DNA from 3 places in the Paraburkholderia sp. BGA-UO-ETr-F21 genome. Region 3 is predicted to be linked to each of the others. Evidence: riboswitches for the same ligand, from Rfam matches in the RefSeq annotation. Region 3 holds a riboswitch; each other region holds the start of a gene.

Region 1 (5,660 bases), on a different contig from region 3:
CGTTCAAGATCGATGCTCGAATGACGGCTATGCAGATCGAGATGCCCCGCCGCCAGCTTGCTGAGTTTGCCGAAGCCGCCGCACACGCTCAGACGCTCGACCGGCGCGCGCTTCATATGCTTGAGCACCGCACCGACGAAGTCGCCCATTTCGATCAGCGCGATATCCGGCAGACCGTAGTGCGCTCGCATCGCGTCCTCACTGGCGTTGCCGGTGCAGGCGGCGAGATGCGTGTAGCCGTTGGCGCGCGCGACGTCGATGCCCTGATGGATCGACGCGATATACGCCGAGCACGAAAACGGCCGCACGATGCCGGTGGTGCCGAGGATCGACAGACCGCCGAGAATGCCGAGACGCGGGTTCATCGTTTTCAGCGCGAGCGCTTCGCCGCCTTCCACGCCGATCGTGACCTCGAAGCCGCCGCCATAGGCATGCTCCGCCGCGAGTTCGGCCAGATGCTCGGTCATCATTCTGCGCGGCACGGGGTTGATCGCCGGTTCGCCAACCGGCAGCGTCAGTCCCGCACGCGTCACCGTGCCGACGCCCGGCCCCGCGCGAAACGTCACGCCCGGCGTGGCGACGAGGCGCACGCGCGCGAATACGAGCGCGCCATGCGTGACGTCGGGATCGTCGCCGGCGTCCTTGATGGTGCCGGCTTCGGCGCCGCCGGCGCCATCGTCGATCAGGCGGCAGAACACCAGCGGCATCGGCACATGCTGGCCCTTGGGCAATACGATCTCCGCGACGTCGCTGGCCACGCCCGCGAGCAGCAGACGCGCCGCCGCCAGCGACGTCGCGGTGGCGCAACTGCCGGTCGTGTAGCCGCTACGCAGCGGCGCGGGTTGTTCGGGCGTTTCTTCGCGCATCAGGGTTCTTGGGGTGAGTCGGGGTTCCTCACAGCACCTCCGGCCGGCTTGGTCACATCCAGCAGCGTGATTGGCAGCGCCTGCCGCCACGTATCGAACCCGCCGAGCGGTTGCGCGTCCGCGAGCGCGATCCGCGTCAACGTGCCGCCGTGCCGCTCGCGCCATGCCGCCAGCGCCGCTTCGCCTTGCAACGTGACCGCGTTGGCGACCAGCCGGCCGCCCTCACGCAGACTGACCCAGCACGCTTCGAGCACACCCGGCACCGTCGCACCGCCGCCGATGAACACGGCATCCGGCCCCGGCAGCCCTTGCAACGCGGCAGGCGCGCGGCCCGCGACGAGTTGCAGGGTTGGCACGCCCAACGCATCGCGATTATGTTCGATGAAGCGCTGACGCTCCGCATGCCCTTCAATTGCGATCGCCCGGCACGTCGGATGCGCGCGCATCCATTCAATGCCGATCGAGCCGCTGCCCGCGCCCACGTCCCACAGCAATTCGCCCGGCGCCGGCGCGAGACGCGCGAGCGTGATCGCGCGCACATCGCGTTTGGTCAACTGGCCGTCGTGGCGAAAGGCGTCGTCGGGCAAACCGCAGGTCAGCGGCAAACGCGGCGCGCCCTCGGTGGCACGGCAGTCGAGTGCGATCAGATTCAGCGCGGCCACCTCACCCGCCGGCCATTGATCCGCACGGCCGTCGATGCGCCGCTCCAACTCGCCGCCCAGGTGTTCCAGCACGCTCATACGGGTCGCACCGAAACCGCGCGCGTTGAGCAACTCCGCGAGCGCGGCGGGCGTGCGACCGTCCGCGCTCAGCACGAACACGCGCGCGCCGTCGTGCAGATGCGCGTTCAACGTCGCCAACGGCCGGCCCACCAGCGACACCGTCGCGACGTCCTGCAACGGCCAGCCGAGGCGCGCAGCGGCCAGCGACAACGATGACGGCGCGGGCAGCACGCGCAACTCTCCTGCCGGCAACTGTCGCGCGAGCGTCGCGCCCACGCCGAACAGCATCGGATCGCCGCTCGCCAGCACGCACACTGCGCCGCCACGCTCAGCCAGCAAAGGCGCGAGATCGAACGGACGCGGCCACGCGGCACGGCGCGCGGCGAGCCGCGCGGGCAGCATCGCCAGATGACGTTCGCCGCCGTAGACCACCGACGCTTCCAGCAAAGCACGCCGCGCGGGCCTTCCCAAACCGGCGAAACCGTCGTCGCCTATGCCCACCACCGTCAGCCACGCCGGCATGCACCCATCCTCATTCTGTGTCTTCAAATAGTCCGCTGTACCGCGCCGATCAAAGCGCCCAGCCTCGTTGTGCTGTTCGAAAAAAGGCATAATACAGCCGCCGGTGCCCTTCGGGGCCGAAGAGGGAACACAGTGCCACTGTGGCTGCCCCCGCAACTGTATGCAGCGAGTCCGCCTGCGCTCCACGCCACTGGCTCTACCGGGAAGGCAGCGGCGGCCCATGACCTGCCAGCCAGGAGACCTGCCGGCGAGACTGTTCGTGCCAGCCAACATCGGGCGGGGTGTACCGATGCCGCAGCCATGCCGCTTCACGGCATGCTCGGGCCGTCGCGCGACGCTAAACCGGTGTCCGTCTTGAATCATGCTTCGCCTTCCACCATTGTCTCCGACGCGGCCGCGACGCCGCGGCCCTCGGCGTGTCCGGGGCTGCTGCGCATCGTGGCCGCCCGCGACGGCGGGCTTTGCCGCATCAAACTGCCTGGCGGCGAGTTGAGCGCGGCGCAGGCGCGCGCGCTCGCGGATGCCTGCGCACGTCACGCTGCCGGGGCAATCGAGCTGACCAATCGGGCAAATCTGCAGGTGCGTGGGGTCAAGCCGGGTGACGAAGCGGCGTTGATTGCGGCGCTCGTGGCTGCCGGGCTCGGGCCGAGGCCGTCGAGCGGCGCGGCGAAGGCACCGGACACAGCAGCGGCAATCGCCGCCGACGACGTGCGCAACGTGATGATCAGCCCCGCTGCCGGACGCGATCCGTCAGCCCTGTTCGACACGCGCCCGCTGTGCGCCGATTTGCTTTCGATGCTGCAAAGCGAAACCCGTTTCGCGGCGCTGTCGCCGAAATTCGCGCTGCTGCTGGACGGCGGTGAACGGCTCGCGAGAGTGGATCATCCGCACGATGTCTGGCTGGCGGCGTCGCAGGAGTCTGACGGCGTGCGATTCGTATTCGGGCTGGCGGGTTGTCCGCCCGCGAGTGCGTGCGCGGGCTCGCCAACGCAGCACGACGATACCGGTTCGCCGGATCTTGCTGCAAAACCCGGTGCGCACAGCACGGCTGCACTGGCCGCGGTTCTGCCTTCACAGGTCCCCGCTCTGGTGCGCGCGCTGCTGCTCACCTTCCTCGAGCTCGCCCCCGCCGACGCCACGCGCATGCGTCACCTGCTAGCCGGCCATTGCGCCGACGCGCTCTTGCATCACGCTCAACGGTACGTCCATTTTCCGCTGACGCGAGACGCGTCGCTGGCCCACTGGCGTCGAGCCGCGCCCGCCGATGCGAGCCTGCGCCTCGGCGTCCACCCTCAACGGGGGCCCGGAGCCTCGCACGTAGGCGGCCAGCCAACGCTCGGACGCCTCGACGCCGGCACCCTGCGCGCCCTCGCCGCGCTGTCCCAGCAGCACGGTAACGGCACACTGCGTTTCACACCCTGGCAAAGCGTGCTGCTGCCCGACATCGCAACGCACGCGGTTCCCGCTGTGCTATCCGGCTTGACCACGCTCGGCCTCGCCACCGATCCCGCGCAAGCCATCACGCGCCTGATTGCCTGCGCCGGATCGAGCGGCTGTGCGAAGAGCCTCGCCGACACCAAGGCCGACGCGCTGCGCCTCGCCGCCCGCCTGCCTGACGGCGTCGACGTGCATCTGAGCGGCTGTTCCCGCTCGTGCGCCGCCGCGCATTGCGCGCCATATACCCTGCTAGCGGCGGCGCCCGGCCTCTACGACCTTTATCGACGCGACGGACGGCCCGGTTTCGGCCAGTGCGTCGCGCGCCAACTGACGATCGACCAGGCCGCCGACATGTTCGAACGCCTGGCCCGGAGTAACACCGATGCTTGATTACATTCGCGACGGTCAGGAGATCTATCGCCAATCCTTCGCGACGATCCGCGCGGAGGCCGACTTGTCGCGCATTCCCGCCGACCTCGAAAAACTCGCGGTGCGTGTGATCCACGCGTGCGGCATGGTCGATGTGATCGACGATCTGGAGTTTTCCGCAGGCGCGGGCACGGCGGGCCGTGCGGCGCTCGCGCAAGGCGCGCCGATCCTGTGCGATGCCGGCATGGTCGCGCAAGGCATCACGCGCGCGCGGTTGCCGGCGAACAACGAAGTCATCTGCACGCTCACGCACTCGGACGTGCCGTCGCTCGCACGCGAACTCGGCAATACGCGCTCCGCGGCCGCGCTCGAATTGTGGCGGCCGCATCTGGCGGGTAGCGTCGTCGTGATCGGCAATGCGCCGACCGCGCTGTTTCATCTGCTCGATATGCTCGACGCGGGCGCGCCCCGGCCTGCCCTGATCCTCGGCTTCCCGGTGGGCTTTGTCGGCGCGGCCGAATCGAAAGCCATGCTCGCGGAAAACAGCCGCGGTGTGCCCTATGTGGTCGTGCACGGCCGTCGCGGCGGCAGCGCCATGGCGGCGGCCGCCGTGAACGCGCTGGCAACGGAGGTCGAATAAATGACCGTGCAAGGACGTTTGTTCGGACTTGGCGTCGGCCCCGGCGACCCGGAACTCATCACGCTGAAAGCACTGCGTTTGCTGAAGGCGGCGCCGGTGGTCGCGTACTTCGTCGCGAAGGGGAAGAAAGGCAACGCGTTCAGCATTATCGAAGCGCATTTACACGACGCGCAGCAGCATCTGCCGCTGGTTTATCCCGTCACCACGGAAGCGCTCGAACCGCCGCTTTCCTACGAAGCAATCATTGCCGATTTCTACGACACCGCCGCCGAAATCGTCGCCGCGCATCTCGACGCGGGTCGTGACGTCGCCGTGATCTGCGAAGGCGATCCGTTCTTCTACGGCTCGTACATGTATTTGCACGACCGGCTCGCGGCGCGCTACGAGAGCGAAGTCGTGCCCGGCGTGTGCTCGATGCTCGGCGGCGCGGCGGTGCTCGGTTCGCCGCTCGTGTACCGCAATCAGAGTTTGTCGGTGCTCTCGGGCGTGCTGCCCGAAGACGAATTGCGCCGGCGTCTGGCCGATGCCGACGCCGCCGTCGTGATGAAACTCGGCCGCAACTTCGACAAGGTGCGGCGCGTGCTGGGCGAACTCGGCCTCGCGGACCGCGCGCTCTACGTCGAACGCGCGACGATGGGCAATCAACGCATCGTTGCGCTCGCCGACGTGGATCCGATGGCGTCGCCGTATTTTTCGCTGCTCGTGGTGCCGGGGGAAAAATGGCAAGGATGAACGCGCCCGCGATCGTGATTCTCGGCGCAGGCGCGTTGGCGACAGCGCGACGCATTCAGGCGCTGTATGCGGATAGCCGGGTGCACGGCTTGCGCGGACGCGTCGAGGCGGACGTGGCTTACAGCGAACTCGGCGCGCATTTGCGGGAATTGTATGCGCGCGGCACGCCGATCGTCGCGTTGTGCGCGGCGGGTATCGTGATTCGCTGCGTCGCGCCGTTGTTGGCGAACAAGGGCGTCGAGCCGCCGGTGCTGGCCGTTGCCGAAGACGGCAGCGCGGTCGTCCCGCTGCTCGGCGGTCTCGCCGGCGTCAACGTGATGGCGCGCGAGATGGCCGCGATGTTGGCCGTGCCGCCTGCCATCACGACGAGCG
Region 2 (5,660 bases), on a different contig from region 3:
AAACGCCGCCGGCGCCGTCGAGCAGCAGCGCATGCGTTGCGAAGCGGCGCGCGAGGTTCAGGTCGTGGCAGGAAAACATCACGGTACGCCGAGGCTCTCGCGTCCACGCGGCGAGCGCCTCGAGGCAGTCGATCTGATGATGCAGATCGAGATGCGACAACGGTTCGTCGAGCAGCAGCAACGGCGCGTCCTGGCACAGCACCGCCGCGAGCGCCACGCGTTGACGCTCTCCGCCGGAGAGCGAGAGCACATCACGCATGGCAAAGGCGGCAAGGCCCAGCAGGTCCAGCGCCGCATGCGCCGCTGTGCGATCGGCCTCGCGCTCCCAGCCCCAGCCGCTGAGATGCGGAAAGCGGTTCAGCATCACGATATCGAACACGCTCGCGCTGAATGCGTCCGGTGCGCTTTGCGGCATTAGCGCGCGGCGCTGCGCGAGCGCGAGCGGCGGCCAGTCGGCCACGCGCAAGCCGTCGAGTTCGACATGGCCCGCCGACGGTTGCAACAGACCTGCCAGCGTGGAGAGCAACGTCGTCTTGCCTGCTCCGTTCGGGCCGGCCACGCACCAGATCTCGCCTTCGTAGAACGTGTGCGTGAAAGCGTCGAGCAAAGTGCGCGTGCCGGCACGCAAGGTCAGATGTTGCGCGCTGAGTGTGGCTTGAGATGCGTTGAAGGTTTGCATTATCGGCGCCTGTGCAACAGCATCCACAGAAACACCGGCACGCCGATGATCGAGGTGATCACGCCAACCGGCAATTGCGCCGGCGCAATCACCGTGCGCGCGATCAGGTCCGCGCCCATCACCGCGACACCGCCGCCGAGCGCCGCAGCCGGCAGCAGCATGCGCTGATCGTTGCCGAACGCGAGCCGCAGCATGTGCGGCACGACCAGTCCGACAAAGCCGATGGTGCCCGCCGTCGTCACCGCCGCGGCTGCCGCCAGCGACGCCACCAGATATACGCGCAAACGCAACGGCATGACCGCGACACCTAACGCCTGCGCGGCGGCATCGCCACGCAGCAGCACGTTCAGACGCGGCGCGGCGGGCACGATCGCAACCAGCACGATGACGAGCGCGGCGAGCGCCGTCCACGGCATCGTGCCGCCGTTGAGGTCGCCCGTGAGCCAGAACAGCATGCCGCGCAAGCGGTTGTCGGGCGCGAGATTGAGCAGCAAGGTGATGAGCGCCCCCCAACCCGCGGCGATCACCGCGCCGGTCAGCAGCAAACGCGGCGATGTGTCCTGCGGCTCGCCGCGCCACAACTCGCGGCGCGCGAGGCCGAGCACCAGCAGGATCGACACGAAGGCGCCGGCGAAGGCGCTCGCATCGACGATCCACCATGCGCAGCCGGCGATCATCGCGACGAGCGCGAAAGTCGCGGCGCCGCCCGACACACCCAACACGTACGGCTCGGCGAGCGGATTGCGCAACAGCACCTGCAGCAGCGCGCCGGCCAATGCGAGCAACGCGCCGCAGGCAAAGCCGGCCACCGCGCGCGGCAAGCGCAGCGTGCGGACGATCTCCGCAGTCAGATCGGAGGCGCCGCCAGACGGCGCATGCGAGGGCATCAGCGCCGCCAGCACGCGCATCGGCGCGAGCGAGACGCTCCCCAACGCGAGCGACGCCATCAGCACCGCCAGCGCGATCACGGCAAGCGCGAGCCAGATCGCGGCCGCGCGCTTCGCGCTCATCACGCGCAGCGTTGCGGGCATCGAACCCAAGTGGCGGCTAGTGGATCGGCTCATATAGCGGCTCATCCGCGCAGTCTCAACAAGGCGTGCCCACTACTGCTGCTGCCAACCAACCGTGAGATACGCACCGCGCCGCGGCGAGTTATACGAGTAGGCCGTTTCATAGTCCTTGTTGAACAGATTCTGGATTTGCGCGGCCACGTACCATGCTTTCGTGATGTTGTAGCGCGCCGACAGATTCACCACGCCATAGCCGCCCAGCTTGCCGCTGCTGTCGTCACGCGGACCGCTCACGATCCATTCGCCGCCGACGCGCCACCCGGCGATACTCCGGTTCACCGTCAGCGAGCCGAAGCGCCGCGCGCGCCGCACGAGGTCGACGTCGTTGTCGAGGTCGACCGGGTTTTGCAGTGTTACCGAGGCGCGCACGTCCGTCTTGCCGACATGCCCGCTCCACGATCCTTCGAGTCCCTGCACTTTCGCATGGCCGACGTTCTCGGCCAGATAGATGCCGGGCGTTACCTGCTCGTAGTCAATCAGATTCGAATAGCGCGTCTGGAATGCGGTGAGGCGCATCACACCGAGCGCATTCGATGCGTACTGCAGCGCGGCTTCGATCGAATGACTGCGCTCCGGCTGAATCGACGGATTGCCGCTGAGCGGATAGTACAGATCGTCGAAACTCGGCGCGCGAAACGAATCCGAGTAGCTTGCACTCACCTTCCAATGGCTGGTGATGTCGAAGCCGTAGCCAAGATAGTAACTGTTCGCTCCGCCGAAATCGGAATACTGGTCGCGCCGCACGTTGGCCTGAATCTGGTTGCGCCCAAAGCGCCCCGTATAGCCGACAAAACCCGAATCCACATGCCGGTCGGGCGCCGCAAACGTATCCGAGTCGAGGCTCTGGTCGAGATGCTCGTAGCCGACCTGCAGCTTCTGCTGCGCGGCCAGCGCGAAATCGTTCTGCCACGTGTACTGGCGATTGTCGGTATCGAAGCGGCCGTTATAGACGCCGTTGGTGTTCGACACGCTGCGGTCGTCGCCTTCGGAGACGATGAAGTGAGTCGTCCACCAGTCGGTCAGCTTGCCGTTCGCGAACACCGAGACCTGGCGCACTTTGCTATACAGGTTGTTCAGATCGGTCGGCAGTCCGTACGCGTTGTCGTAGCTGTTGTTGCCGTTCGACTGGAAGTAGCTCGCGCCGGCATCCCATTTGTCGTTGAACTTGTGGCGCAACGAGGCCGAGATGCTCTCGTTCAGATAGCCGTTCGCATTCGGATTGGCGCCGGGCGCCTCACGCGGATTGAGCGATGAAAAGCCGTCGTCCTTCGAGCGCGCGAGCGAAATGCTGAAGGTCGTCTTGCCGTCTTTATCCAATGCGCCGTTCACGCCCGCCTGCTGCGTCTGCGTGTGATAGCTGCCGTAGCCGAGCGAAAAATTGAAACGCGGCGGATGGTCGCCGCCATCTTTCGTGAACACCTGCACCACGCCGCCGATCGCGCCGGAACCGTACAACGCCGACACGTTGCCGTTCACCACCTCGACGTGATCGACCTGGTCGAGCGGAATCTGCGCGAGTTGCGCGGAACCCAGGCTCACCGAATCGACGCGCACGCCGTCGATCAGCAGCAGCGATTGCGTCGACGAGGCTCCGCGCAGGAAGAGGCTCGTCGTCGAACCGGGGCCACCTGTACGCGAGATTTGCGCGCCTGGCGCGAGTTGCAGCAGGCCAGGCAAATCGGTCGCGGTGGTGTCGGCGAGATCCTGCTGGTCGAACAGCGCGGTCTGCGGGATCGCATCGGCGAGTGCCTGCGGCCCGCGCTCGGCGGTCACCACGATGGGCGACAACACTGCAGGCGACGCATCCACCGCCGACGCAGAAGATGAAGGGGCAGCTTGCGCGTGCGCAACGATCGGCAGGCCCGCGAAGGCAAGCAGCGCCGCACGAGCGATGGGGGACAGCATGGGGTGAAAGTCCTGTGGGTAGCGTGCGCGGCCTGCTTCCCCGCAGGCCGATGCGTAACGAGGCGCCCGCGTATTTAACATTTTCGCGCGTGACGTGCCTCTCCCTCTGGCCGGTATCCGGGCTGACGACATATCGATCCCGCCTTCCCACGCGTGACGCGCAGTGGCACACTCGCGAGTTGAACTTCCAACACGCGATCAGGATCGACTTGCATGACGAATGCGGTCGCTTACCGTTGCGGGGGCAGCGCAGGTTGGCGCGTTCTGGCGAACCGCGCCCCCTGCTTCCCGTTTAACTGCGCGCGCCGTTGAAAAGCGCACGCGGGCACCAGAGTGCGGCCAGTTTAGGAGCGGCCTCGGGGTCCGTCAAGAATGAGTGGGACCGCAGACTACCGTTCTGTTAAGTGCAGGCTATTGTCCGACGCACGAGTACTTTTTCATCATATGGTCGATAAAAGCCTGCACAAAGCAATGTTGTTACGTCTCGAAACGAGACAATTGTCGGAACCTGCGACATTCCGCGCTAAAATGCGATGTCTTTAGAGGACGCAGCACATGCTCACCGAACTCGAAACACTTTCACAGAATATCGGCAAGCTGATCGCGATCAGCCAACGCCACAATGAAGCGCGACTCGCGCTCGAAGAGCAGCTCGCCCAATCGCGCGCCGACGTCGAAGCCACGCGCACGGAACTTGCAATGCTGCGCGAGGAACGCAATGCGCTGCAGGCGGAACGCGACGCGCTGTCGGCAAAGATCGACGACGCCCAGGTGCGCCTGAATGCGATCCTCGAAAAGCTGCCGCGTGCCCGCGCAAACAGCGAGCCCGACAGCCAGCTCGATCTGCTCGAGCCCGCCCCGCACGAAGTCGAAGCGCAGAGCGACGAGACCCGCCACGGAGAAAATGCATGACCACCAAGCAGATCGAAGTATCGATTCTCGGCGTGCCCTATCGCCTCGCCTGCTCGCCGGAAACGGAAGGCGCGCTGCTTGAAGCGGTCGCACGCGTCGACGCCGAAATGTCGAAGATCCGTAACAACAGCAACGTGCGCGGCACGGATCGCATTGCTGTCATGGCTGCGCTGTCGCTGGCATCGGAACTGCTTCGGCTGCAATCGAGCGTGAGACACGGAGAAGCATTTCCCGCTGAGGAAATCCGGCGTACAATGCATCAAATGAACGAACAACTAGGTACTGTGATTCAGCAGTACAGCATGCAGTAAGTAACGTGTGTTATCGTGCGGCCGGTCCTGAGATCGGCGGCGGATTCAAACGGAGTGTGTGAGGACAAGGCGTCCAAGATTCTGCAAACGTTTGAGTTCAATCGGTCGTTTTCGTGATTTAGCTTTATCGGTTTAGCTTCCCTGCCTGGTTCGCCAAGGTCATATATTCCTTGAACCAATGCCATGTGCACGGTTGCGGAAATTTGTAGCACGGGTGTGCGCGTCACTCTGTCTGATGTACCCGAAGTGTTGCTAACTGCGACCAATTCTGAACCCCCGGTTCAGGATGCCGGCCTAGCGGCTAAGGCGGGGACCTTATTTAGAACGGCATCGGACTTCGGTTCGGTGCCGTTTTTCTTTGGGTGCTAGTTTTGCGCGCTGTTTTTGCGCGCTGCTTCTTGTACGCCGATTTCTTCCGCATCTTCAAACCCTTAACGTTCAACTACGTTCAATTCGATTCATGCGCTACTGGCTAATGAAGTCCGAACCGGACGAAGCAAGCATCGATCATCTCGCCAACGCACCGCATCGCACGTTGCCGTGGACCGGCGTGCGCAACTATCAGGCGCGCAATTTCATGCGCGACCAGATGCAGGTCGGCGACGGCGTACTGTTCTATCACTCGAGTTGTCCCGAGCCCGGCATTGCGGGCATTGCGGAGGTATCGTCCACCGCGTATCCGGACCCCACGCAGTTCGACAAGAAGAGTCCGTACTACGACGCGAAGTCTTCGCAGGAAACGCCGCGCTGGGTGCTCGTCGACGTGGTGTTCAAGAAGAAGAT
Region 3 (5,660 bases):
AATTCCGCGAGAAACGCCACGCGCTCGGCGTCCGGCTGATACCGCACCACGTCGACCTGAGTGTGCGGACAACGGTACGCCAGCCCCTTGAAGCTGATGGCGCGCGTGATGATGCGGCCGTCCACTTCCGGCAGCGCGATATGCATGGCGATATCGCGCGAATTGAGGCCGTGATTGTCCTTCTGCCAGTCTTCACGATTGCCGCCGCTCAGAATCACCTGGAACACCGGCGCGTCGCCGGCGAGCGCGAGCGGCTCCGGGCCGTCGATCGCGGACGCGGCGAAGGCGGTCGTATTCAGCACCAGCGCGGCATTGTGCTCTGCGCACAGCGATTGCACGACTTCGCGGCTGAATGCGTCTTTGAGCGAGGTAATCGCGATCGGCAACGGATTCAGGCCTTGCGATTCGAGCGCGTCGATCAGCGCGTCGAACACAGCCGTATTGGCCGCCTGCAGATGCGCCTTGTAGAACAGGATCGCCGCGACCGGCGCGTCCGGTTGCCAGCGCGCCTGCCAGTCGGCGATAGTCGGCGTGTCACGCCCGGGATGATAGAGCGTCGCGGCAGGCCACGCGCGCGGCGGCGCAGGCTCGCGTCCCCAGCCGAAGGTCCGGTGCGCGATACAGCGCAGGAACGCCTCGGCATTCTGCGCACCGCCCTCGCGCAGATAACGCCACAGTTGATGGCACAGCTCGGCGCTTGCAGTACTGCGCGCGAGCAGGTTCGGATCTTCCTGCAAATCGCCGGAGAACATCGCGAGCGTCTGCTGCTTGCGCTCGGCGAGCGCCACCACCTGCTCGATACCGTAAGGCCAATACGCTTCGCCGCCGAGGTGATCGACCACCACCACACGCGCGTGCTGCAAGACGTCTTCGACGTAGAAATCGACCGAGGCCGGTTGCCGCAAATACGTGACGTTTGCGAGCCGCACGCTTGGGAAACCTTCACCCATGCGCGCAATCACGCTCGCGAGCAACGACAGCGTGGTATCGGCGGAGCTGAGCACGACGATGTCGGCGGGCTGCTGATCGATACGGATCACGCCTTGTGTATCGTCGACGAAACCGCCCGGCGTGGTGCGCAGCAGATGCATGAGCGCTTACGCCTGTTGCGTTTCGACGCTCGACGGCACGCCTAGCGCCTCGTCGAACGCACGCTGCAACGAGGCCTGATCGAGATCCTCGCCAATCAGCACGAAGCGGCTCGGGCCGCTTTCGCCGGCCTGCCAGCGTCGATCGAAATAGCTGTCGAAGCGGCGGCCCACGCCCTGAATCACGAGGCGCATCGCCGCGCCCGGCAGCGCCGCGAACCCTTTGACGCGGTAGATCGTATTCGTTTCGACGAGCCCTTGCAGCGCAGCGATCACTGCTTCGCGCGAGAGCGCATTCGCCTGCACGACCACCGAATCGAATTCGTCGTGATGGTGGTCGGCGTCTTCGGCGGAACCGTGGTGATCGTGGCGCAGGTGGATCGTCTCTTCCGAGGCGGCTTCGAGCCCCAGTAACGTATGCAGATCGAGCCGGCCCATCTGCGCGCGCACGATCTTCACTTGCAGCGGAATCTCTTCGCGAATCACCAGCTCGACCGCGTTTTGCTGCGCGTCGTCGAGCAAATCGGTCTTGTTCAGAATCACCAGATCGGCGGCGGACAACTGATCTTCGAACAGTTCGTGCAACGGCGATTCGTGGTCGAGATTCGGATCGGCCTTGCGTTGTGCATCCACGGCGACGGGGTTGTCGGCGAACTGACCGCTCGCCGCAGCCGGGCCGTCCACCACGGTGACCACGGCATCCACGGTAAAGCTGTTCTTGATCTGCGGCCAGTTGAAAGCCTGCACCAGCGGCTTGGGCAACGCGAGCCCCGACGTCTCGATCAGCACGTGATCGATCTGATCGCGGCGCTCGACGAGTTTTTCCATCACAGGAAAGAACTCTTCCTGCACGGTGCAGCACAGGCACCCGTTGGCGAGTTCATACAATTGGCCTTCGGTTTCGACGCCGTTTTCATCGCAACCGATTCCGCAACCCTTGAGAATTTCCCCGTCGATACCGAGTTCGCCGAACTCGTTGACGATCACCGCGATGCGCTTGCCGCCCGCATGCTGAAGAATGTGCCGCAGCAGCGTGGTCTTGCCGCTGCCGAGAAAGCCCGTGACGATGGTGACGGGGATCTTGCGCATTTGAGTTTGCATCGTGAGGTCCATCCGTAGGAGTTGCACGTGCACGCCGGCGTGTTTTTGTGTGTCTGTCTGCGCGTCTGCGTGCATCGGCCGGGTAGCCGGGTAAGCGGCGCGTAAGCCCAGCGAGCCAGAACGACAACACAACACGGGGACGAACGACGGGTTGCCGCGACAACAGAAAAACAGGAAGCGGGAATGAGATCATGAACGCACCGCCGCATCCCCGCGGCGTTCGCCCTTCGTATTCTGGCCGGTATCCGGGCTGGCGAAAGCGCCGCTTCCCCTTCCCGGGCGAGTGATTTCTCGCCCAGTGGTGATATGCCGACGCGGCCTTGCGCGTGGACATCGAAGCCGGCTCCGTGGCGCTAAGGAACTTACCGTAGCATCACATTTCGCTTACCGTTGCGGGGGCAGCACAGGTTGACCCGATCCATGGCAGGCGGGCACCCTGTTTCCCGTTTAACTGCATGCGCACGAGCGCGCACACGAGCACCAAAGTGCGTGCGAGTGTAGGCCCGCGGCCCGGTGCCGTCAAGGAAACGCAAGCCGCAAGCGCTTATCGGGCGGGACGCCATGTGCTATCGTATGCGCGCGTTTGGTGCCCGCACATGCATTCGCGTGTGCAGTTAAACGGGAAACAGGCCGCGCTTTATGCGCTCAACCTGTGCTGTCCCCGCAACGGTAAGCGACCTGCGGCGCGATGTCTTTCAGCTCGCGCCGCGCATGCGTTTTTTCGATGCCACTGTCCATGACATTCCAACGAATGCGGACGGGAAGGCAAAGCGCATGAGGCCGCCAGCCCGGATACCGGCCAGACGCGGAGGCGGCGAACCTCAGGGCAACATCACGCCGCCGGCCGCCGGAATCCGCGAGGGACGGATGTGAAGGCGCTGAAGCACGACGTGGCGCATCCGTTCGTCGATCCGTTCCCAAAGGGACCGTGACGAGCCGCGCGTTTCGCCGTGCCTGAATCCGTAGCACTGCATGCCCCCAAAGTCCGTCATCCGGCGCGCCTGCGCGCTTCGCCCCTTTCCGCCCGTCACGACATGGCGCTCGCCATGCACGTCGCGATGACCCGCGCCTGGCTGATCGGCGCCGGCCCCGGCGACGTCGAACTCATGACCCTCAAGGCGACCCGCGCATTGGCCCAAGCCGATGTTGTGCTGGTCGACGACCTGGTGAATCCCGACGTGCTGCAGTTCGCGCGCGCCGACGCGCAGGTCGTCTACGTCGGCAAACGCGGCGGCCATCCGTCCACGCCGCAGGCCGGCATCGTCGCGCAGTTGCTCGAACACGTGCGGGCCGGGCGCAGCGTCGCGCGCCTGAAAGGCGGCGATCCGTTCGTGTTCGGCCGGGGCGGCGAAGAACAGCAGGCGCTGCATGCGGCGGGCGTCGAGGTGGAGGTCATCAACGGCATTACGGCGGGCATCGCCGCACCCGCGGCCATCGGCATTCCCGTCACGCACCGCGATCACGCGCAAGGCGTGGTATTCGTCACCGGGCACGGCGCGGGCAGCGGCGAACCCGACTGGGCCGCGCTCGTCGCCACGCGCATGACCCTCGTGATCTATATGGGCATGCGGCGGCTGCACGATATCGTCGACGCGTTGCTCGCGGCCGGCATGAGCGCCGACACGCCATGCGCGGCGATCGAATCGGCCACCCGTCCGGAGCAACGCCATGCGCTCGCGCGGCTCGGCGAGTTCGCCGACACCGTCGCGCGTGCCGGACTCGGCTCGCCGGCGATCGTGGTGATCGGCGGTGTGGCGTCGCTCGCGCTGGCGCGCGCAGCGGCGCGGGCCGATGACGAAGCGCCTTGCGCAGACGGCGCGGCTACACAATGAAGACGCTGAGCGTGGGCATTGGTTGCCGTGCGCACAGCTCGGCCGAACAGATCGACGCGGCGGTGCGCGCCGCGCTCGGCGCGCATGCGTTCGATGAAATCGGCACCGTAGCGTCCATCGATACCAAAGCCCACGAAGCCGGCCTGCTCGAATTCTGCGCGCGTCATGTGCTGCGGCTGACATTCTTCAGCCGTGAACGGATCGCTGCGATGCCCGTGGCGGAGCCTTCGGCGGCAGCGCGTGAGCACCTCGGCGTGGATGGCGTGTGCGAGCCGTGCGCGCTGCTTGCCGCGACGGACGGACTCGGTGAATCCACCACGTCCGCAGCGCCTCGAGCACGGCTCCTCGTGCGCAAGACCTTCCATGCCGGCGTCACCGTGGCGATCGCCTCGACCACGGCCTAAGCCCAACGCGAACACCCAAACAACGACACTCAGGAACAGAACCTGCCATGAAGACCGATCCCGAATCGCATCAACGCATGACCGAGCGCCGACGCGAAGGCCACGAGAAGAAACAGGCCAACGCCACCGTCGAAAAAGGCCTGCTGATCGTCAACACCGGCACCGGCAAGGGCAAAACCACCGCCGCGTTCGGCATGGCCGTGCGGGTGTTGGGCCACGGCATGCGCCTTGGCGTCGTGCAGTTCATCAAGGGCGCGCTGCACACGTCGGAGCGCGACTTTCTCGGCGCGATCGCGAACTGCGATTTCGTCACGATGGGCGACGGCTACACCTGGAACACGCAGAACCGCGACGCCGATATCGCGACCGCGCGCAAGGGCTGGGACGAAGCGCGCCGCATGATCGAAAGCGGCGAGTATCAGATGGTGATCCTCGACGAGCTGAACACGGTGCTCAAGTACGAATACTTGCCGCTCGACGAAGTGCTCGCGGTGCTGAACGCGCGCGCGCCGATGCTGCACGTGGTGGTGACCGGCCGCCACGCGCCGGACGCGTTGATCGAAGCCGCCGACCTCGTCACCGAAATGCGCATCGTCAAGCATCCGTATCGCGAGCAGGGTGTGAAAGCGCAGCGCGGCGTGGAGTTCTGAGCGATGTCCGCGTCCCCCGAGGGCACCTCGGCCGGCGCGTCTTCAAAAGAGACGTCCTCCAGCGCATGCCCCGCCCTCTTCATCAGCGCGCCCGCGTCGGGTCAAGGCAAGACCACGATCACCGCGGGTCTGGCGCGCTACCATCGGCGGCTAGGGCGACGCGTGCGCGTCTTCAAGACCGGACCGGATTTTCTCGATCCGATGATTCTGGCGCGCGCAAGCGGCGCGCCCGTCCTCTCGCTCGATCTGTGGATGGTGGGCGAAGCCGCCTGCCGCAGCCTGCTCGCGCAAGCGGCCGCCGAAGCCGACCTGATCCTGATCGAAGGCGTGATGGGTTTGTTCGACGGCACGCCGAGCAGCGCCGATCTCGCCACCACGTTCGGCGTGCCCGTGCTCGCGGTGATTTCGGCGAAGGCAATGGCGCAGACCTTCGGCGCGGTCGCCTTCGGTCTTGCGCAATTCCGGCCGCAAGTACCGTTTTACGGCGTGCTCGCCAATCGCGTCGGCTCCGAGCGGCACGCGCAGATGCTCGAAGAAGCCTTGCCGCCGGGCCTGCGCTGGTGCGGGCATATTGCCGCCAGCGAT

The links. Region 3 has a riboswitch for cobalamin ahead of cobA (uroporphyrinogen-III C-methyltransferase). Riboswitches for the same ligand answer to the same signal wherever they lie in the genome.
Region 1: linked by a shared signal. The riboswitch ahead of cobG (precorrin-3B synthase) and the one ahead of cobA (uroporphyrinogen-III C-methyltransferase) in region 3 are both predicted to bind cobalamin.
Region 2: linked by a shared signal. The riboswitch ahead of AC57B1_RS12950 (TonB-dependent receptor domain-containing protein) and the one ahead of cobA (uroporphyrinogen-III C-methyltransferase) in region 3 are both predicted to bind cobalamin.

Annotation. Positions count from the first base shown of each region.
Region 1 is NZ_JCAQOY010000036.1:102,282-107,941, forward strand. It holds gene AC57B1_RS21585 (cobalt-precorrin-5B (C(1))-methyltransferase) at 1-866, opposite strand, end outside; gene cbiE (precorrin-6y C5,15-methyltransferase (decarboxylating) subunit CbiE) at 866-2,110, opposite strand; cobalamin riboswitch at 2,195-2,373, shown strand; gene cobG (precorrin-3B synthase) at 2,426-3,937, shown strand; gene AC57B1_RS21600 (precorrin-8X methylmutase) at 3,930-4,556, shown strand; gene AC57B1_RS21605 (precorrin-2 C(20)-methyltransferase) at 4,557-5,288, shown strand; gene cobJ (precorrin-3B C(17)-methyltransferase) at 5,285-5,660, shown strand, end outside.
Region 2 is NZ_JCAQOY010000017.1:108,904-114,563, reverse strand. It holds gene AC57B1_RS12960 (ABC transporter ATP-binding protein) at 1-679, opposite strand, end outside; gene AC57B1_RS12955 (FecCD family ABC transporter permease) at 679-1,743, opposite strand; gene AC57B1_RS12950 (TonB-dependent receptor domain-containing protein) at 1,783-3,654, opposite strand; cobalamin riboswitch at 3,746-4,002, opposite strand; gene AC57B1_RS12945 (ATPase) at 4,210-4,566, shown strand; gene AC57B1_RS12940 (cell division protein ZapA) at 4,563-4,877, shown strand; RNA gene ssrS (6S RNA) at 5,013-5,194, shown strand; gene AC57B1_RS12930 (EVE domain-containing protein) at 5,338-5,660, shown strand, end outside.
Region 3 is NZ_JCAQOY010000001.1:80,989-86,648, reverse strand. It holds gene cobN (cobaltochelatase subunit CobN) at 1-1,091, opposite strand, end outside; gene cobW (cobalamin biosynthesis protein CobW) at 1,098-2,189, opposite strand; cobalamin riboswitch at 2,409-2,689, opposite strand; cobalamin riboswitch at 2,757-3,007, shown strand; gene cobA (uroporphyrinogen-III C-methyltransferase) at 3,248-4,021, shown strand; gene AC57B1_RS00355 (cobalamin biosynthesis protein) at 4,018-4,425, shown strand; gene cobO (cob(I)yrinic acid a,c-diamide adenosyltransferase) at 4,473-5,075, shown strand; gene AC57B1_RS00345 (cobyrinic acid a,c-diamide synthase CobB) at 5,079-5,660, shown strand, end outside.